Regions from separate parts of the Clostridium pacaense genome, predicted to be linked through region 4. Evidence: riboswitches for the same ligand, from Rfam matches in the RefSeq annotation. Region 4 holds a riboswitch; each other region holds the start of a gene.
The links. Region 4 has a riboswitch for thiamine pyrophosphate ahead of thiC (phosphomethylpyrimidine synthase ThiC). Riboswitches for the same ligand answer to the same signal wherever they lie in the genome.

Region 1 (5,396 bases), on a different contig from region 4:
AAAATATACCAAATATGACATTTCCGCCAGAACTTGACTTATGGGAGGAATCACCATAAAATAGAAGGAAATGTACGGGGGATATTACGGACAGGCGCCTGGTTCCATAGGCGGAGGGGGATGAAGGATGCTTAAGATTGCTGTCTGCGATGATACAAAGGAAGAATGCGCCCTGGTCGTGGGGTATACATCTGCTTTTTTCAGGGAACGCGGCAGGGAAGTACAGATTGATACATATGGGAACGGGACCGGACTGCTGGAATCCGGGAAGCAGTATGACCTGTATCTGCTGGATGTGATGATGCCCGGGCTTAACGGCATTGAGACAGCTGCCCGTCTGGGAAAAGGGAGCAGCCCGGTGGTCCTCATCACCTCGTCCCTGGAAGCGGCGGTGGATGGCTACAGTGTCAATGCAGCCGGGTTCATCCTGAAGCCCGTGGGGGAAAAGGACTTTGAGGCCACCATGGAGCGGGTGGTAAAGCAGCGCCTGGGCGGGGATGACGCCTGTATATCCGTGGTACATAACCGCGTGCCCCTGCAGCTTAAGCTGGACCGGATTGCATGGTTTGAGAACCGGCTTCACCGGGTCTTTGTAACCCTTACGGACGGGGAAGTGATTTCCATCCACCAGAAGCTGACCGAACTGCAGGAGGAACTGGGGGGATACCCGGGGTTCCTGCGCTGCCACCAGAGCTATCTGGTCAACCTGGAACAGGTGGAACGGCTGGAGGATTCCTGCTTCTATATGAAGGACGGCCAGATGATTCCCATATCCAGGAACTTTTACAAGCAGAGCAAGAATGCATATTACCATCACAGGCTGAAATGAGGTTCCTATGAACGACAATGCATGTACGATTATCCTGAACCTAATCAACATGGCCGTGCGCATGATGCCCATCTTTGTATGTCTGGAGCCAAAACACAGGAACCGGGAAAATATCGCGGCCGTGTCCGCCTATCTGTGGGTCATCATGGTATCCATGCAGTCCCTGTTCCATATCAGGCCGCAGGTGTTTTTTGTATTTCAGGGTGTGTTTTCCTGCCTGTTTTTTCTTGTGCTGCTTATCTTCTTCCAGGGCGGCCTGCTGGAAAAGGCATTCCTCTACATATCCGCCTGGCTTTTTGCAGTGCTGTCCACGTCCCTGAATGAATTCGCGGCCTGGCTGCTGCTTAACCGGGTCAGCCTGACCTATGGGCAGATTTCCGTGGTAGTGTCCCTGGTCTCTGCAGCCGGATTCTGCCTGTTTGTCCGTTACTTTCTTAAGGATACGGTGCAGCGCCTTTTTGCACAGCTCTCTAAACGTTCCTGTTCCCTGCTGCTTACGTATCCGTCTGTATCCCTGCTCGTCCTGTTCATCGGCACCAACACCATATTCTCGCCCAGGTCCCTGGCAATCAGGGGGATAGAGGACATCCTGTTCTTCCTTGCCCTTTGCGCCATGATCCTGGTACTCTATGTGATGATCCTGGGCAATACCCTGGGAATCATATGCCGCAGGAAGACGGAGGAGGAACTGCAGTTTGCAAGGCAGCTCATCGGCAAGCAGAGGGAGCACTATAACCAGACACTGGATTATATCGAACAGGTCCGCATCATCAAGCATGATTTCCGCCATCACATCCATGCGCTGCAGAACATGGGCAAGGAGGAGCAGGAACGGTATCTTCAGAACCTGAAGGAGGAGCTGGACCGCGCGGCCGACATGGTATTCTGCCAGAACCAGGCTGTCAACGGCCTGCTTCAGGAATATGCAGCAAGGGCCAGGCAGGGCCGGATTGATTTCGAAGCCAGGATGGACCTGTCGGCCCATGTCCCGGTGGATGACCTGACACTGTGCATTGTCATCGGAAACCTTCTGGAAAATGCCTTCGAGGCATGCAGGCGTCTGGAAACGGAACGGTTCGTCCGCATCCAGGCCAGATGGATGGAGGACCACCTGATGATGATGGTGGAAAATTCCTATGACGGCCAGATAAAGCAGAGCGGCGGCAGGATCCTTTCCAGCAAAAAGGACGGCGGCCTTGGAATCCTCAGCATACGCAGGATATTAAACCACCCGGGGGACGAATTCGACATGGATTATGACGGCGCCACATTTACCGCCATGGTTAAAATCGTGGACAGGATGATAAGATAGCTGGCCAAAGGCCGGGATAAGGATTGCAGCGGCCATCATGGCGGGATGGAAAAACAGATTGCTTTTTCCTGATTACGAGTTATAATAGGATTTGTAAATAGACAACGGGGAGCTCACTTAAGTGGGCTGAGAGTAGGCTGTTCATGCCTAGACCCATTACCTGATTTGGATAATGCCAACGTAGGGACCATAGGGATTATATGCCGGCGGTGCACCTGTTTTGGTGTACCGCCGTTTTGGCGCGCCTGCACGAGGACGGTATCCGTTTCAGTTACTTTATGGCCCGGCGGCAGATCGGGGGCACCACCTTCTGCCGCCTAAGAAAATTAATGCGAAAAGGAGAATGACTATGTACACAGCATTAACAATCGCGGGAAGTGATTCCAGCGGAGGCGCCGGCATCCAGGCAGATTTAAAGACCATGACAGCCCATGGGGTTTACGGCATGAGCGCAATCACGGCCCTTACTGCACAGAACACAACCGGCGTAACAGGAATAATGGAAGTAACACCTGAATTTCTGGGTGAGCAGCTGGATGATATTTTTACGGATATCTTCCCGGATGCAGTAAAAATCGGAATGGTTTCCTCGGCAGGACTGATTGAGATGATTGCAGGAAAGCTGGCCTTCTATCATGCGTCCCATATTGTGGTGGATCCGGTCATGGCAGCCACCAGCGGTTCCAGGCTCATTGACGGGGAAGCGGTTGCTGTCCTTAAGGACAGGCTGATTCCTATGGCGGACCTTCTGACCCCCAATGTGCCGGAGGCGGAAATCCTGTCAGGGATGAAGATAAACTCCCCCGAAGATATGGAACAGGCGGCCCGCCTCATTGGGGACAGGTGCGGATGCGCCGTGCTGTGCAAGGGAGGCCATCAGCAGAACGATGCCAATGACCTGCTGTACATGGACGGGCAGGCTAAGTGGTTTTACGGAAAGCGGATCAACAATCCCAACACCCATGGAACCGGATGCACCCTTTCCAGCGCCATTGCCTCCAACCTGGCAAAGGGGATGCCCATGGACCTGGCCGTGGAACGGGCCAAGGCATACCTGTCCGGCGCCCTGGCTGCGATGCTTGACCTGGGAAAGGGAAGCGGTCCCATGAACCATGCATTTGCCATCCGTGGCGAATATTAAGGAGGCGGGGATATGAGCGGAAAAAAGACTTCTGTATTCAGCAACGGCTTAATCTGGTTCGGGGCCGGGGTGTCCATTGCGGAGATACTGACAGGTACATATCTTGCGCCCCTGGGATTTGGCAGGGGGCTGGCAGCCATCATACTGGGCCATATGATTGGCTGCGCCCTTTTGTTCCTGGCGGGCCTTATTGGCGGGTATACGGGAAAGAGCGCCATGGAAACCGTGAAGATGAGTTTTGGGGAGCGGGGGAGCCTTCTGTTTGTGCTGCTTAATGTGCTTCAGCTGGTGGGATGGACCTCCATCATGATATACGACGGCGCCCTGGCGGCAGGAGGCATCTATGGGGCGGGCCGTTGGGTCTGGTGCCTGGTCATTGGCGGCCTGATCCTCATATGGATATTGATTGGAATCCAGAACCTGGGGAAAATCAACGTAATAGCCATGGGGGCGCTTTTCATCCTCACCCTTATCCTGTGCCGTGTCATATTCGCAGGCCATGGCGCGGCGGTTGGCATATCAGACGGGACCATGAGCTTCGGGGCCGCTGTGGAGCTGTCCGTGGCAATGCCCCTGTCCTGGTTCCCTTTGATCAGCGATTATACCAGGGAGGCTGAAAAGCCCTTTGCCGCCACGGCGGCCAGCGCGGCGGTGTATGGCATCGTAAGCATTTTCATGTACGTGATCGGTATGGGGGCGGCCATCCATACAGGGGAGTATGATATTTCCGTCATCCTGGTAAAGGCGGGACTGGGCCTTACCGGACTTCTGATCGTGGTGCTGTCCACGGTTACCACCACATTCCTGGACGCATATTCAGCCGGGGTATCCAGTGTATCCATCTCTTCCGCCATAAAGGAAAAATGGGCGGCAGTGGCAGTGACGGTGGTGGGTACCGCGGCGGCCGTCACATTTCCCATGGACAATATCACGGGCTTCCTCTATCTGATAGGATCCGTGTTCGCGCCCATGATTGCCATCCAGATAACCGACTATTTCCTGCTTGGCAAGGACTGCAGCAGGGATGCCTATTGCGTCAGGAACCTGCTTATATGGCTGGCCGGATTCATCCTCTACCGGCTTTTGATGCAGGTGGATACACCGGTGGGGAACACATTGCCGGACATGGCGGCCACCATGGCGCTCACCTATGTGTGCCACAAGGTATCCTCAAAGGATACGGGAACGGTAAATGTGATGAAAATGTGATAATTCTATAAAGTCCTTTACGTGGACAAGGTTTGGATGTTACAATATGCTCTGGCAGTTCATGCTTAATACCAGGAACCTTCCACTGCAGGGCGTGTTGGAAAACAGGCCCGGGATGTGCCGGGACATGCGGCTTATGGCGGTGATATACGGTTCCAGATGAAAGAGGAGCAGTTATGATGAAAAAATGGATGTGCGTATGTGTGACAGCCATGCTGGCGGTTTCCATGCTGGCCGGATGCGGCGGCAGGTCAGGCAGCAGTGATGCGGTGGCCCAGACCACAAAAGCGGAGAAGGAAAGCCGGACAGAGGCAGATACGAAGGAGCAAACAAAGACGGATACGAAGACGGAAACAAAGGAACAGGCGGGCAGTGAAGAGACCACAGGCACAGAAGGACAGGCAGGGGACAGCTGGATCTCACCTGAAGACCTGGAGGCAGCGGCCGGAGAGCATCATGTGAAGATCACGGTCAGGGATTATGGGACCATATCCGTAACACTGGACGGGGACAAGGCGCCGATTACAGTGGCGAATTACCTGAAGCTGGCCAAGGAAGGCTTTTATGACGGCCTTACCTTCCACCGCATCATTGACGGTTTCATGATTCAGGGCGGCGATCCCCTGGGAAACGGATTAGGCGGATCCGATGAGGAAATCAAGGGGGAGTTTGCCAGCAACGGCGTGGAGAACTCCTTATCCCACACAAGGGGAGCCATATCCATGGCCCGCTCGCAGATAAAGGACAGCGCCAGTTCCCAGTTCTTTATTGTACATGAGGACAGCACGTTCCTGGACGGGGAATACGCATGCTTCGGTTATGTGACAGAGGGCATGGAGGTAGTGGATGCAATCTGCGGGGACACCAAGGTAGAGGATAACAACGGTACCGTGGCAAGGGAAAAC
Region 2 (5,396 bases), on a different contig from region 4:
TCCGATTGCAACCACGGGCACGTCCGAACAATCACATATGGACCGCAGGGTCTCCATGGTCATGGGCCTGGCATCGGCTTTGGTGGTGGTGCCGAAAACAGCACCGCTGCCCAGATAATCCGCGCCCTGGACACAGGCCCTTTTTGCCTGCTCCACGGTCTTGGCCGTCACCCCCAGTATCCGGTCAGGCCCCAGCAGCTTCCTGGCCAGGCCCGCATCCATATCATCCTGCCCCACATGAAGCCCGTCCGCGCCGCAGGCCAGGGCCAGCTCTATGTCATCATCGATAATCAGCGGGACCTGGTAACGCTCTGTCAATTTCCTGAGTTCCAATGCCTCGGCCAGCATCCGGTCATAATTTCCCTGTCCCAGGTTCTTTTCCCTGAACTGGACCATGGTGGCGCCTCCTTTCAGGGTTTCCTCCACCTGCGCAGACAGACTCCTGCCCTTTGTCCACGCCCTGTCCGTCACCGCATAGATTAAAAGCTGATTCCTATGAAATCTCAATTTTTTTCCCTCTTTCCAGCATCCCGTCATCCAGAATGCTCATATAGTCCGTCAGGTACATCCTAAAGCTGCCTGTTCCGCCTCCTGTCCTGACGGCCTTTCCGGCAGCCAGCTCCCCGCACAGGCCATGGGCGCATACTGCCATGGCGGCGGCTTCCGTCATGGCATCGGCTTCCGTCACAGGCGCGCCCACTGCGCAGAAAGCTCCGATAATCCCATCCAGCATACACCCGCTGCCCGTAATGCGCCCCATAAAGGGATGCCCGTTCCTTATCTTCATGACCCTGCCATGTCCGGCCACAACATCCGTTGTCCCTGTCATCACCACAACAGCGCCCGTACGGTTTCCAAGGGATACGGCGGCTTTTTCGGGCTGGTCCGTCCAATCGCCTGGCACGGAATCCACCCCGCACAGGTTCCCTGTCTCCATCCCCATAAGCGCCTGTTCCAGCATATGGATTTCAGAAACATTTCCCCGTATCACCGATGGCCTGACGGCCTTAAGGATCCTAAGGGCCGACACCCTCCGAAAGGCTGACGCAGTCACTCCCACCGGGTCAAGGATAACCGGATGTCCAAGGCCAGCCGCCTTTTTCCCGGCCAGGATCATGGCCTCAACCCGTTCCTCCTCAAGGGTTCCCATGTTCAGCACAAGGCTTTGGCAGATGGACGTGACGTCCTCCACCTCCTTAATCCCCTGGGCCATGATGGGGGAACCGCCAATGGCCAGCACCATATTGGCCACGTCCCCAGCCGTCACATAATTGGTGATGCAGTGGACACGGGGTGAGGTATCCCTTATTTTTTTTATCCATTCTATCTGTCTCATCTGTCAGTTCCTTCCGGGCTGTACCTGCAGCCCTACCTCCCCTGTTCCTTCACTGCCACGGACGGCTGCACATCGGCATCCAGCATATGCTTCATATACTTAAACGCCCCTGACTTACACAGCACGCCGATGAAGAACGCGGCAATCACGGTTCCGCACAGCGTACTCATAAGGAACGGCATCACGTAGGCAAAGATGGCAGCCTCCTTGCCCATCACCAGGGTGGCAACCGGATAGCACAGGATACCGCCCAGGATTCCCGTGCCGAAAACCTCGCCCCCATACGCCAGGGCCAGCTTACCCGTATGACGGTACAGCATCCCGCACACCAGCGCCCCTATCATGCTTCCAGGGAATGCCAGAAGGCTTCCGGTTCCCATCAGGTTGCGGATAAGGGAGGTGCAAAAAGCCATTGCCACCCCGTACCATGGCCCCAGGAACACGCCGGCCACCACATTGGCCAGGTGCTGCATGGGAAAGCACCTGGACGCCCCGATGGGGATGGAAAAGCCGGACAGCGACACCGCCACCGCCACCAGCATTGCGCTTACAGCCAGTTTCTTAATGTTCATCTTCATATCCATTTCCCTCCATATGAATTAAAAAAAGTCCATACCCCCGCGGGATATGAACCTTGATATACACAATGAAGCGCTTCATATTTCCCTACGTTGGCATTACCCAAATCAGGTACGATAGGTCGAAGTTCGATTACTTCCTCTCAGCCTGCATCACAAGCTCCCTGCTGTTACTTAGCATAGCACCGGCCATCTGTTTTGTCAATCCGGCCGTGGGAAATCCAGTTGGGAAATCTAGCCGAGAAATCCGGCATCTTTAATTTTATTAAAGTTAAGATAAATAATCTTTTATTCCATAGTTGACATCTCATATGGTATTCTTATACAAGAAGAGAAGAAAAAGTTTAACAATTTTAGGTATTCTGCTTAAGCATGGAATAAACCAAACAATTTTTATGCATATCCGGAAATGCATGAAAAGGCAAATGAAAGGAGAAATTGAATGTCAATACAGGTAGGTATCCCACAGGCAGCGATGAATTCGCTGATTGATCTTGTAGACAACGTTGCTGAGGTCAAACCTGGAATGGAGGTTGTAATTGTAGCCCATAAAGACGGGCTGTACGGCGGTGATAATCTGGTGGATGAGGAAGCCGTTTCATGGATGTCATCCGTGGTACAGTCGCGGGGCGCCCATTGTTCCATCCTTTGGCTGGACGATCCACAGGAACCGCATCACTGGCGCTATCCCCCGATTTTAAGAGGAGTTGTTGAGGAAGCAGACCTTGTGCTCTGTACTTCATTTGACATCACTACCACAGAGCTTGGGAATTTCCGCAGACATTTTGAGGATGCCCAGACATGGATGGTGCGCATATTCCCAACCACAGCACCCCTGCTGATGAGCAGATGGGCACAGACGCCTTATGAACTGGTCACGGCCATCCGCCATATCAGCTCAAAGCCGTTCATGAACCATATGTCCAGGTTTGTGCTGACCGATCCAAACGGCACCCATCTGGAAGGCTATACACTTGATCCGGTGAAGCGTCCCGGTATCCCGGGGCTGCCTTATGACTCCTACCGCAAACAGGTCCGGCATGTGTCGTTCTGGCCGGAATGGGTACATCCGCCTGTGAACTGCCAGGATATCAACGGCGTTTATTACTTCGACCGCATGCTCAGCTGGTGGTCCCGCTACATCGGGATCAGGCCGCAGTGGGAGGACTTAATCCGCCTGGATATCAAGGACGGCCGCATCGTAAAGATTTCCGGCGGTTCCGAGGCAGACGCGCTCCAGAGATTCTTAAAGGACATGGAAGGAAAGGTGGGCGATGGCATCTGGAAGTTCGATACATTCCATTTCGGCGTCCATCCCAATGCGGCGGTTACTGAGAATGAATGCCCCAATCCGCTTCACAGAAGGCTGATTGAGCACTCACATACATCGAACCTCCATGTACATATCGGCTCTGCCGGGGCAAATGAAAATTATGGCTATTACACACATATTACCGGAGACATCCGCCATGCAACACTGACGGTAGGTGATACCCTTGTATATGACAATGGATGGCTCTGCTGTCTGGAAGATCCGGAAGTACAGAAGGTTGCCGAAAAGTATCCGGGCCTGCCAGGCATTCCGAAACGATAAACCGGTGATGAATTTATATTGACACAAGTTGATGATGATTAGGGGGTTACAATATGGACTTTTCAGCAATTTCATTAATTGTATTAGTTCTGGTAATAATCGTTGCCTATATAACCAGGCTGAATGTAGGTCTTTTAGCGCTTGCAGTGGCCATTGTCCTGGCACGGTTCGGCGGAATCAAGGATTCCGTCATGTATGGCGGTATCAATCTGAACGTTTTCTGGACCCTGATTGGTATTTATTTCTTCGGGCAGTGTATGACACAGTCCGGGACACTGGCCCTGTTTGCCAAAAAGCTGATTACGAAACTGCCTGTTAAGGCAGAGGTCTGGCCGCTGATATGTTTTGTGTTTACCATGCTGTTTGCACTTTTAGGACCAACCACCATCCTGGCCCTGACCGTGGTGCCGCTGATTACCATTGAAATCGCGGGATACATCGGTGCCAATGTGGAATGTTCCATGATCCTGACCATGTTCGGCGGTCTTGCAGGCAGGATGACCCCGCTTGGCGGCAACCTGGCGGGACAGATTGCAATTGCGGAGGGCGAAGGCTTTATCGAGACAGGGGTTCTTTCCAAAATCTTTTTCTGGGACCATATCCTGGTCTGTACCATACTGGGAATTATTTACTATTTTGTGTTCCGCGGGTTCAAAAAGGATAAGAAGTATGTGTCGGAAGTGGAAGCGCTTAAGGATATCCCTGCCTTTAACAAGAAGCAGTGGATCTGCATGATCTGTATGTTTGCATTCATCCTCTTTTACGCCTTCACCCAGTGGCATATAGGATTCGTGGCAATCATCTTCTCCGTAATCATGATTGCAGCGGGCTGTGTGGAGCAGAAAGATGTGCTTGATAAAACCAAATGGGGAACTGTCATCATGGTTGCCGGCACCGGCATCCTGGCGTCCGTTGTCCAGGCTCTTGGCGGTATAACAATCCTCTCCAACTTTATCGGATATGTTGCAAACCTCCCCATCGTATCCGGGGTTTACAGCGCCGTATCCGGCGTGCTGTCCATGTTTACACACGCCATGTCGGTTCCGATTCCCATTCTTTTTGCAACCGTGGAAGAAACCATACAGAGCCTTGGGGGCACAAGGCAGGATATGTTCCGCTGCCTGGCAGCCATCGGCAGCGGCGCCTATATCGGAATGTCCTGTCCTATGTCACTGGCTGGCGCCAATGTATTCGCATGCTGGACATCTGTTGTGAATCCAGGTCCCAAGGAGCAGCAGAAACAGTTTGGTAAAATGATGCTGCTTGCATTCGTGTCAACCGTCTTAAGCGGCCTTATCTGGGTATTCATAGTAAGACTGTTTTAACCGATAATACACACAGAAAAAACCGGCCGGAAGCGCTGTCATTGCGCTTCCGGCCGGTTCTTATATGGCAGCTGCTAAACGCCTGCCTGCCGTTCTCCTGGACCGTGGCCGGACTTCAGGAGGATGTGTTCTATCAATGTGTGGGTTTTCTTATTCTGGAACTTATCCTTGCGCCATACCAGTGAAAAGGTGATGGGTATCTTCTCCGTCAAGGGGACCGTCACCACCTCCGGCCATGTATCAGCCAGTTCCTTGATGAGGAAGGTTCCGGCCTGCCCGGAGGAAACCAGGTTCCGGATCAGAGACAGTTCCACGCCGTACATCAATATGTTGGGAACCGAATTTGCATTATAAAACGCCGTCTTCAGTATCTTGGCCATGTAGGAGTTCTCCTGGCTCAATATGATGGGGGCGTTTTTCAGGTCCACGATATTAATCGCCTTTTCCCTTGCCAGGGGATTGTCAGGGTTGACACAGAACACGAATTCCGAACTGAAAACAGGCCTTTTTTCCAGATTCCCCGGAAGCTTCCCCTCATCGACGATGATTGCCACATCGCAGGA
Region 3 (5,396 bases), on a different contig from region 4:
CCATTGACCTCATCAACAACAGCGGCATGGACGTTACCGAAGCCAGGATGCAGGAAGCACTGGGACGGTATGAGTCAGAAAAGGCGGCGCTGGTACCCGCCGATATGAACCAGATTACCCATGTATTCTTCCACACGCTGATTATGGATACTTCCAAGGCATTTGACGGGGACAAGGACAGCGGGGGCTATAATTCAGTCATGACCACTAAGGATGAATTCATGAAAATGCTCCAATCCATGTATGAACGTGGCTATGTGCTGGTACGGATCCACGACATTGCCTATGAAGAGGCGGATGGAAACGGCAATAAACGGTTCGTGAAGGGCAACATCATGCTGCCGGAGGGTAAGAAGCCATTCGTCATGTCACAGGACGATGTCTGTTACTACCCGTACATGGACGGGGATGGCTTTGCCAGCCGTATTGTGATTGGCGCGGACGGTAAGCCCACCTGTGAGATGACCATGGACGATGGAAGTGTGTCCACCGGCTCCTACGACCTGGTTCCCCTGCTGGAGGATTTCATTCAGGAACATCCTGATTTCTCATACAAGGGCGCAAGGGCCATCATTGCATTTACCGGATATGAAGGCATCCTGGGTTACCGGACAGCCGCCTCCAAGTATTCCGATAGCCCCACCTATGAGGCGGACCGGGAACAGGCCGCCAAGGTGGCCCAGTGCTTAAGGGACAATGGCTGGGAGCTGGCCTCCCACAGCTGGGGCCATCTGCAGCTGGGCGTGGCCAAGAATCCGGAGGACGGCTTTGCCATCTCCGAGGAGCGTTTCCGCGCGGACACGGACAAGTGGGAAGCCGAGGTGGAATCCCTGATCGGTCCCACGGATATCCTGCTCTATCCTTACGGCAATGACATTGCTGACTGGCATGCATATAAGGAGGACAACCCGCGGTTTAAGTATCTGGAGTCCAAGGGCTTCCGGTATTTCTGCAACGTGGATGCCAGCACCCCATACTGGATGCAGATGGGTAATAACTATCTGCGCATGGCAAGGAGGAACCTGGACGGCTACCGGCTTTATGAGGACATGACCCAGACAGACCCTTCCAAAAAACGTTTAAGTGATTTATTCGATGCGGCGCAGATATTTGATTCCGCAAGACCTACTCCGGTGGAATGGAGTTACCAGTAAGATATAAACCCAGGCAGTGTGCCGGCCGCTTCATGACGAAGCAGACCGCACACTGCCTGTTTTATTTTTCTTTTTCCAGATACGGCTTCCCCATTCTTATTTTTCCCCGTCGCACATGTACAGGCAAGAACGCACGAACTGTTTCCAGTTGTCAACATATAATAAATCAAGGAATTGATTTCTAATTGAAAGGAGCTTTTTCATGATTCCCAAACTGGAAGTAAATGGGGTCAGCTACTCCTACCACTCATTGGATGGTGAGACGCTGGCCCTTTCCAATATATCATTTGATGTGTCTGCCGGGGAATTTGTTGCTATCGTGGGACCTTCAGGCTGTGGAAAATCCACTCTCCTGACCATGCTCAGCGGGCTGACCCAGCCTGAAAAGGGGACCATCAGCATTGACGGCGCCCCCCTGTCCAAGACACACTCTGCTATCGGTTATATGCTGCAGAAGGACCATTTATTTGAATGGCGCAACATCTTCTCCAATATTTCCCTTGGACTTGAAATACAAAAACGGTTGGACGAACCTGCCAGGCTTGAACTTCTGGATATGATGTCCGCCTATGGCCTGGCCGGATTTGAATATGCAAAGCCCTCCGAGCTTTCCGGCGGCATGCGCCAGAGGGCCGCGTTAATCAGGACCCTGGCCTTAAAGCCGGATATACTGCTGCTGGATGAGCCATTTTCCGCCCTGGACTATCAGACACGGTTGTCCGTGTGCGACGATATCAGCTCCATCATACGAAGGACCCATAAAACGGCCATCCTGGTGACCCACGACCTGTCTGAGGCCATCAGTGTGGCCGACCGTATTGTCGTGCTGTCCGCGCGGCCCGGACGGGTGAAGTCCGTTTTATCCATTGATTTCCCGGAAGGCTGCACCCGCTCCCTTGACAGGCGTAACTGCCCGGAATTTTCCAATTATTTTAATACCGTATGGAAGGAGCTGAAGACATATGAATCATAACGGCCCTTGTTATACCATGCAGGAACAGGGTAGGAAAAACTGCGGCACATGTGAAATGTCCGTGGCCCAGCAGGCCTTTGTGGAAGGGGAACTGCGCCGCCACCGCCAGGTCACCATCTGCCGCATCATGCTTTTAGTGCTTCTTCTGGCCCTTTGGGAGCTGGCGGCTGACATGCACTGGATTGACAGCTTCATCTTCAGCTCCCCCACCATGATTGCCAAATGCCTGGTAAGCATGACACGGGACGGCAGCCTGTTCCTCCACACAGGCGTGACCCTGCTGGAGACCCTTGTAAGCTTTGCCCTATGCACTGTTTTTGGCCTGGCCTGCGCCCTGCTTTTATGGTCCAGCAAAAGCGTGGCCCAGGTGCTGGAGCCATTCCTTGTGCTTTTAAACAGCCTTCCGAAATCAGCCCTGGCCCCTCTTCTCATCGTGTGGCTGGGCAATAACATGAAGACAATCATCGTTGCAGCCGTATCCGTGGCCGTGTTCGGCTCCATCCTCACACTCTACACCGGCTTTACCCAGATGGATACGGAGAAAATCAAGCTGATATACTCCCTGGGCGGCAACCGGAAGGATGTGCTGGTAAAGGTCCTGCTTCCAGGTTCCCTGCCCATGCTCATCAGCAATATGAAGGTGAACATCGGGCTGTGCCTGGTGGGCGTCATCATCGGCGAGTTCCTGTCCGCCAAGGCCGGACTTGGTTATCTGATTACCTATGGGTCCCAGACCTTTGCCATGACCATGGTGGTGACCTCCATTGTGATACTTTGTATTGTGTCCGGGGTGCTGTACCAGATTATCGCGTATGCGGAAAAGAGGATAAGTAAGCTTAGTTAGGCGCCGGTATGGAGGCAGTATCCTTACGGTCCAGTGAGGATGCTGCCTTTTGCAGACAGGCAGATCACAAATTTCCTGTTGACAAATCCCCTTCCATATCTTATACTGATTTCCATAAATAGGGGAGCTTATTGATAGGCTGAGAGGAAGTTGTGAACTTCGACCCATGAACCTGATTTGGATAATGCCAACGTAGGGACCCATGAAGCAGCTTATATGCGGGAATACCTTGGTATTCCCGTTTTTTATTGCGTTAAAGCCAGATATCTTACATCCGGCTGCCTTAAAATCCATATTGGTAAACAGAGTGAGCAGATGTTCACGAAGGGGTGCACCACCGCGGGTGTATTGCTTCGTGAACTTTTTTTATGCTGATATCGCACAACAATCCCGCAGGGAAAGGAGGTGGAACAATGGCAGTCATCAATGGCATTACCGTCGTACTGACGCAGCCCGTGTCCGTCCGGACATATCTTCTGGAACACAATTACCGTCTGGACCGCATTGCCGTGGAGCTGAACGGCAGCATACTGCCTAAAAACAGCTATGACGCAACCGCTTTGACGGACAGTGATGTAATGGAAATCGTAAATTTTGTAGGAGGAGGATGATTATGGCTGATACAGTGACCAGGGAACAGCTGCAGGAAGCCCTGCGGGAACGGCATACCCCAGAGGTCCAGGAAAGGCTGGACCATGCGCGGATTGCCGTGGCAGGGCTTGGAGGGCTTGGCTCCCATGTGGCATCAGCGCTGGCAAGGATCGGCGTGGGGCACCTGCATCTCATCGACTATGACGTGGTGGACATTACCAACCTGAACCGGCAGCAGTATACGGCCAGGCATCTGGGAAGATACAAGACAGATGCGCTGGCAGACGCACTAAGGGAAATTAACCCATATCTGGATATTTACACGGACTGCGTGAAGGTGACAGAGGATAACCTGGTTTCCCTGTTTGACCGGGAAACCATTATCTGCGAGGCATTTGACCGTCCCCAGGCCAAGGCCATGCTGGCCAACGGCATACTGGCCCATTTCCCCGGCAAATATCTGGTGGCCGCATCCGGCATGGCCGGCTATGGCAGCAGCAATGCCGTGATTACCAGGAAAGCAGGGAAACACTTCTACCTCTGCGGGGACGGCATCTCGGATCCTGAATCCGGATACGGCCTCATGGCGCCCAGGGTAATGCTCTGCGCCGCCCATCAGGCCAACATGATTGTACGGCTGATCCTCGGTGAGGAGGAGGCGTAGGGCGTGTTGAAACATCCACAGCAGACACATCAAACATATTAAAAAGGAGATTTCATACCATGACAGACAACATCATTGAGAAAGACCGCGACCCGCTCATCCTGGGAGGGCATACCTTCACCTCCCGTTTCATCCTGGGTTCAGGCAAATATTCCCTGGATTTAATCCACGCTGCCGTGGAACAGGCAGATGCCCAGATCATCACCCTGGCCCTGCGCAGGGCAAATGAAGGAGGGCTTGCTAACATACTGGACTATATACCGGAGCATGTCACCCTTCTGCCCAATACCTCCGGGGCCAGGAATGCGGATGAAGCCGTGCGCATAGCACGCCTTGCCAGGGCTGCAGGCTGCGGGGACTTTGTAAAGATAGAGGTCATCCACGACACGAAATACCTGCTGCCCGACAATACCGAGACCGTGAAGGCAACCGAAATCCTTGCAAAGGAGGGCTTTGTGGTCATGCCCTATATGTACCCGGACCTGAACGCAGCCAGGGACCTGGCCGATGCGGGCGCCGCGTGCATCATGCCCCTGGCCGCTCCCATCGGAACCAACAAGGGGCTGTGCACAAAGGACTTCATCCAGATCCTCATTGACGAGATTGACCTTCCAGTCATCGTGGATGCGGGAATCGGACGTCCATCCCAGGCATGCGAGGCAATGGAAATGGGGGCGGCTGCCATCATGGCCAACACAGCCATTGCAACCGCAGGGGACGTGCCCGCCATGGCCCATGCATTCAAGCTGGCAATTGAATCCGGGCGGCAGGCATACCTGGCCGGACTCGGGAGAACCCTGGATAAGCAGGCCAGCGCCTCCTCCCCCCTGACCGGATTCCTTCATGACTGAACCACAGAAAGGCAGATGCTATGTCCAATAACAAGAATGAAACCAATGTACTGAATAAAAGTATACTGAACACCCAGGTACAGCAGGACCTGGAAATGGAGCGGACCGACCACATGGCCTATCTCCCGGACATGGAGGTCCTTGATTCCGGCATTGACCGCCAGGTCCTTTCCTTGATGGAGGCCTATGACCCGGCGTCTTATACGGCGGGCGATGTAAAGGCCGCCCTGAACCATGACATGAGAAACCTTGAGGATTTTGCAGCCCTCCTCTCCCCCGCCGCGCAGCCCCTCATTGAGGAGATTGCCAGGGCGGCACA
Region 4 (5,396 bases):
TAATTTCTTCTGTTTTTGCCTTGCTCCGGTCCTTTAATGTAAAACGGAGCCTGGTCATGCAGTGCACGACCGCGCTGATATTATCCTTGCCGCCTACCAGGCGGATGATGTTTTCATTCATTGTCTGATATTTCATCAATCTTCCTCCTTCTTTTCATTTCTGTTCGTAACCCTGTGTATATGCAGGATAAGATATGTTTCCTCATCGATGGTCAGTTCCATCTTAAAATTTTCTTTAATGTACGCCCGGATTTTTACAGCGCACCCATATGCGGCAGGATACAGCATCCTGACCTGGGAATTCAGCGCCTTGTCATTATCCTCAAATACCTGTCCGGCCTGAAGCCGCTGTATGAAATACTGCAGATGGGTAATAAGGCGCATATAGTTCACAGATGACTCATCCAGACGTATATTATAGTGATACTGGATGATGGACAGGATATCCTTAAGGACCTGCATGGCCTCTATCGTCTCCTTCAGGTCCTTCCCCTCGGACTGCAGGTTGACGAAATGAAGTGCAATGGATACCGCCTCATCCTCAGGAAATTCCACATGGAACCGTTCGTTTAACAGCTCCAGCGCATGCAGGCCGATCTGGAAATGCCTGGGATAGAATTTCTTAACCTCCCAGGTCAGGGGGCTGCGGATAAACTGCCCTTTCCCCGCACGTTTCAGTGCAAAGTCAATATGATCCAATAAGGTCAGATATAAATAATCATTTGCCTTCTGCCCCAGCAGCAGCTCGCCCTGTGCAATGACATCATTGACAATGTTCAGATATTCCTCGTCCGTGTTGGCGAGCAGGTAGCTGAAGTGTTCCAGCATATCATTGGAGTCTAAAACATATGTTTTCTCGATTTCATTTTCTCCTATGGACTGGCCAGCCTTTTTTCTGAATGATATGCCTTTGGAGTAAACAATCAGTTCACTGCCCCCTTTTTTCACCACTGCAACATTATTATTTAAAATCTGACTTATCTTCACAATAAATCCTCCTTTCCAGAAAAAAAAACTCAAACTACACGGAAAATAAAAATTTTCAGTGTAATCTGAGTTCTGCCTGCGTACCAGTAACATACTCACTTCGTGACTCCCTAGTCACATAAGTTTTCTTTTCTAAGTTTTTCTCTGATTTTTATTCTATATAATAATTCTCACAATGTCAAGCCCTATTTTCATTTAAATTTATGGAATATTTACAGTACCTGGAAAGCTGGCTTAGGCAAGTCCGCCTGTCATTCATCAAATATGCTGACACTCTCCCCTTTCAGTATCCGGTTCATATTCTTAACCGCGCAGAAATTGCCGCACATGGAGCAGGTGTCCTCTTTCTCCGGCTTTGCGGACGCCCTGTACCTCCTGGCCTTTTCCGGGTCAATGGAAAGCTGGAACATGCGCTCCCAGTCCAGGTCCCTGCGTGCAGCGCTCATCTCATGATCCCACTGTGCGGCCCCTTTGACGCCCTTTGCAAGGTCCGCTGCATGGGCCGCAATCCTGGATGCCATGATTCCCTCCTTCACATCCTCCAGATCCGGCAGCCGCAGATGTTCCGCCGGGGTCACATAGCAGAGGAAGGACGCGCCGCTGGCAGCTGCCAATGCCCCTCCGATGGCAGCAGTTATATGGTCATATCCCGGCGCGATATCCGTGACCAGCGGACCCAGGACATAAAAGGGCGCGCCCTTGCAGATGGTCTGCTGTATCTTCATATTGGCCTCAATCTGGTTTAAAGGCATGTGCCCCGGTCCTTCGATGATGACCTGGACATTCTTATCCCACGCCCTCCTGGTAAGCTCCCCCAGCGTCACCAGTTCCTCTATCTGGGAAATGTCCGAGGCGTCCTCAATGCATCCGGGGCGGCAGGCATCCCCCAGGCTCAGTGTCACATCATACTCCTGGCAGATGTCCAGTATCTCATCAAAGTGTTCATAAAACGGGTTCTCCTGCCCTGTCATCTCCATCCATGCAAATATGATGGAACCGCCTCTTGATACAAGATTGGTCAGGCGTCCTGCCTGTTTAAAACGCTCTGCGGTCCGCCTGTTTATACCCACGTGGATGGTCTGGAAATCCACTCCGTCCTCCGCATGCATTTTCACGATATCTATCCATTCGCGGGAGGTGATATCCTTTAAGGGCTTGTGATAATACACCACGGCATCATAGATGGGCACCGTGCCTATGATGGCCGGGCATTCCCGGGTCAGCATCCTCCTAAAGGTGCGGGTATCCCCGAAGGAGCTTAAATCCATGATGGATTCCACTCCCATGCGGACTGCGTCATTGACCTTTAAAAGTTCCATATCCAGGTCCTTACAGTCCCTGGAGGTGCCCAGGTTAACATTGATTTTTGTCTTCAGCATGGAGCCGATTCCGTTTGGTTCAAGGCACCCATGGCGCCTGTTGGCAGGAATGGCCACCTTCCCTTCTGCCACCAGCCTCATCAGCTCTGCCGGTTCAAACTGTTCCTTTGCAGCCACCTTCCCAAGTTCCTTTGTCAGGATTCCCTTTCTGGCCGCATCCATCTGCGTTGTGTAGTTCATGTCTTTCCTCCTCTTCTTTTTGTGGTAAATAAAAATGGCCCACTCCGTCAAGGAATGGACCATGAATGAACTCATGCGCTGCATCTGCCGCGCAGATCAGATGCGCGGTTGATGTACTTCCATATTTTCCCTACGTTGGCATTATCCAAATCAGGTATAATAGGTCGAAGTTCGATTACTTCCTCTCAGCCTGCTTCACAAGCTCCCTGTTGTGGTTGTATCATATAAAAATCTTATTATATCCGTATCATCAGTTTATTCGGTATTGTTTTAAATGTCAAGCTTTAAATTTCAGCCTTTAAATGTCAGCCTTATTCTGCTCCCGCCTGGAGGGCAGACGGTGCTTCTCCCCCCACTCGCACATCATGTCCAGGATGGGAATCAGTGATTTGCCCCGTTCCGTCAGGCTGTATTCCACCTTAGGCGGTATCTGTGGATACTCTTCGCGGTGTACCAGCTGGTCGCCCTCCAGTTCCTTCAGCGTGACGCTGAGCGTCTTGTATGAGATTTCCCCAATGTACTTTTTCATCTCATTGAACCGCACCACCCCAAATTCCATAAGGGTGTAGAGGATTGTCATCTTATATTTGCCGTTTATAAGGGACAGGGTATAGCTGAATCCTGTCTCCCCAAGGCTGGCCTGTGATATGGAGCATTTTCCCATCTTACACTCTCCTTCAGGTAAGTACCATACTTCTATGTTAGTACCGCACCTTGATGTTCGTACTTGTAATTTATAATGATACTGTTAAAATTATAATATGTCTAAAAAGAAAAGTCAATCACGGAGCGTAATCATATAATGGATAAAACATGCAATAAAAAACAGACCGGGTCATGTACCGGCTCATGCTGTGCACAGACCTGCAGCTATCAGGTTTCGGGGAATACGGCCCTGTCCATGGATTGGGGCGGCAATGCCCCAAGCATCATCCGCAGCACCCCTATTGAGTTCAGGGAACTGTCCATCGCGGACCGTTCATGGATGGCCCCCATCCTGGCGGCCGAGGACAGCCTGGCATCCGATGGATGCTTTGGGACGTTCTTTCTCTGGGGAAGGGCGTATGGAATGACTGCGGCAGACCTGGGGAGCCGGATGATTGCCAGGTACCAAACGGAGGATGGACTGTTCTTCTCCTATCCTGCCGGCAGCGGAACACTAAAACCTGCCATCACCCAGATGAAGCGGCTGGCGGAACAGCTGGGACAGCCCCTTTTAATCAAGGGCGTGACCGAGGCGCAGAAGCAATGCCTCCTGACGGAATTCCCCACACAGTTCCGGTTTGAGGGACTTCGGGATAGTGCGGATTATATCTATGAGGCAGGAACCCTGGCCAGTCTTGGAGGGAAAAAGCTGCATAATAAACGGAACCACTGCAACCGCTTTGAACAGGAATGTCCGGACTGGCACTTTGAAGTGCTGGGACAGGAACATATAAACTCCTGCCTTGCCCTTCTGCAAAGCTGGGAAGAAAATCATGAAGGGCTTGAAAGCGGTATGCCGGAAGCGGAAAAGGAGGCCATCCTCACGGCCTTTAAACATTATGATGCCCTGGGGCTTACAGGCGGCGTCCTCTATGCCGGGGACCGGCTGCTGGCCTTTACCTTTGGTGAGCCGGTAGGCGGACATGGGTTTGATGTAAGGTTCGAGAAAGCCGATATCACGGTCCACGGCACATACCAGATGATTAACCGTGAATTTGTCCGCCATCTGCTTAAGGTCTATCCTGAACTGCACTATATTAACCGTGAGGAAGATATGGGGATGGAGAATCTGAGGAAGGCAAAGGAATCCTACTATCCTGCATTTATGCTGGATAAATATGCGGCCCGCTGGGAATAAGCGGACCGCTTCCTGTTTCAATTAATCCTGTTTCATGTAATCCGGCTTCCTTTCATCCGGCTTCCTTTCATCTGGCTTCCTTTCATCCGGCTTCATCCCCCCTGTTTTTTCCCTTTCCCATCCGCCTCCAGTATCCCTCTCCTGATTGCCTCAAATGCAATGGGCGCATATCCAATCCGCTCCACACAGGCACAGAAACTCCGTTCAGACACATCCGCATACATGGGGTTGTTGTGGACATGACCGAATATATTGGCATAGGGACTGTATATATTCACATACATGGGTTGATGGGATAGTATATAGAATTCATCTAAGACAACGGGAAGGAAACTCACCTCGCCGAATCCCATATCCATCCACCTTCGGCTGTCAAAATCCCTGTCATGGTTCCCTGCTATCAGGATCTTATGTCCATTCAGCCTTCCCAGTATGGCCGTTATCTCCCCTGCGTCCATACCGCAGGCAAAATCGCCCAGATGATAGACCGTATCTTCCGCCCCAACCACACGGTTCCAGTTTTCAATCATCTGCTCATTCATCTCATGGCCATCCTTAAAGGGTCTTCCCTCATATTTCAGTATTGCGCCTGCATCGCCAAAATGGGTGTCTGATATCATATAAATATTTCCCATAAAATCCTCCTGGTTGCCTTTTGCATTTTTTGTATATTTATATTATTTTATTTAATATCATGTTCATTTGATATGATTCATTTTACCACACCACCATGGCAAATCACAGGCCCATCGCAAATATTTAGGACTTAAAACATTTAGGATTGTTTCAATCCACGCTCGGTATATTGTCGAAGTGCGACTGCATCCTACGTAGATGCGTGGTTGACCTCATGGCAGTGGGGGATACCGATTACTCTCCGCCCACCACTGTCGTTAAGTTTGTTTTTGGCAATTCATCTCACCACCTTAGAGGATGGGAGAATCCTTGCTAATATTTGTTGAAAGGATTTACCGGATTCCGCCTGTCATCCGTCCACTCCCCAGAAC

Region 1: it holds a riboswitch for thiamine pyrophosphate, as region 4 does, so the genes downstream of both, thiD (bifunctional hydroxymethylpyrimidine kinase/phosphomethylpyrimidine kinase) here and thiC (phosphomethylpyrimidine synthase ThiC) in region 4, are expected to answer to the same signal.
Region 2: it holds a riboswitch for thiamine pyrophosphate, as region 4 does, so the genes downstream of both, thiW (energy coupling factor transporter S component ThiW) here and thiC (phosphomethylpyrimidine synthase ThiC) in region 4, are expected to answer to the same signal.
Region 3: it holds a riboswitch for thiamine pyrophosphate, as region 4 does, so the genes downstream of both, thiS (sulfur carrier protein ThiS) here and thiC (phosphomethylpyrimidine synthase ThiC) in region 4, are expected to answer to the same signal.

Annotation. Positions count from the first base shown of each region.
Region 1 is NZ_JAJFEB020000007.1:140,081-145,476, reverse strand. It holds gene LK536_RS43500 (LytR/AlgR family response regulator transcription factor) at 128-829, shown strand; gene LK536_RS43495 (sensor histidine kinase) at 837-2,141, shown strand; TPP riboswitch at 2,237-2,345, shown strand; gene thiD (bifunctional hydroxymethylpyrimidine kinase/phosphomethylpyrimidine kinase) at 2,491-3,282, shown strand; gene cytX (putative hydroxymethylpyrimidine transporter CytX) at 3,295-4,491, shown strand; gene LK536_RS43480 (peptidylprolyl isomerase) at 4,668-5,396, shown strand, end outside.
Region 2 is NZ_JAJFEB020000010.1:79,313-84,708, forward strand. It holds gene thiE (thiamine phosphate synthase) at 1-507, opposite strand, end outside; gene thiM (hydroxyethylthiazole kinase) at 494-1,336, opposite strand; gene thiW (energy coupling factor transporter S component ThiW) at 1,369-1,914, opposite strand; TPP riboswitch at 1,982-2,091, opposite strand; gene LK536_RS46570 (M29 family metallopeptidase) at 2,357-3,508, shown strand; gene LK536_RS46575 (SLC13 family permease) at 3,562-4,833, shown strand; gene LK536_RS46580 (LysR family transcriptional regulator) at 4,908-5,396, opposite strand, start outside.
Region 3 is NZ_JAJFEB020000011.1:147,340-152,735, forward strand. It holds gene LK536_RS47815 (polysaccharide deacetylase family protein) at 1-1,154, shown strand, start outside; gene LK536_RS47820 (ABC transporter ATP-binding protein) at 1,357-2,127, shown strand; gene LK536_RS47825 (ABC transporter permease) at 2,144-2,971, shown strand; TPP riboswitch at 3,085-3,187, shown strand; gene thiS (sulfur carrier protein ThiS) at 3,385-3,582, shown strand; gene thiF (sulfur carrier protein ThiS adenylyltransferase ThiF) at 3,585-4,226, shown strand; gene LK536_RS47840 (thiazole synthase) at 4,286-5,077, shown strand; gene thiH (2-iminoacetate synthase ThiH) at 5,173-5,396, shown strand, end outside.
Region 4 is NZ_JAJFEB020000005.1:214,244-219,639, forward strand. It holds gene LK536_RS40885 (beta-glucoside-specific PTS transporter subunit IIABC) at 1-136, opposite strand, end outside; gene licT (BglG family transcription antiterminator LicT) at 136-987, opposite strand; gene thiC (phosphomethylpyrimidine synthase ThiC) at 1,239-2,546, opposite strand; TPP riboswitch at 2,655-2,765, opposite strand; gene LK536_RS40900 (winged helix-turn-helix transcriptional regulator) at 2,845-3,210, opposite strand; gene LK536_RS40905 (DUF2156 domain-containing protein) at 3,349-4,389, shown strand; gene LK536_RS40910 (metallophosphoesterase) at 4,482-5,024, opposite strand; gene LK536_RS40915 (metallophosphoesterase) at 5,375-5,396, opposite strand, start outside.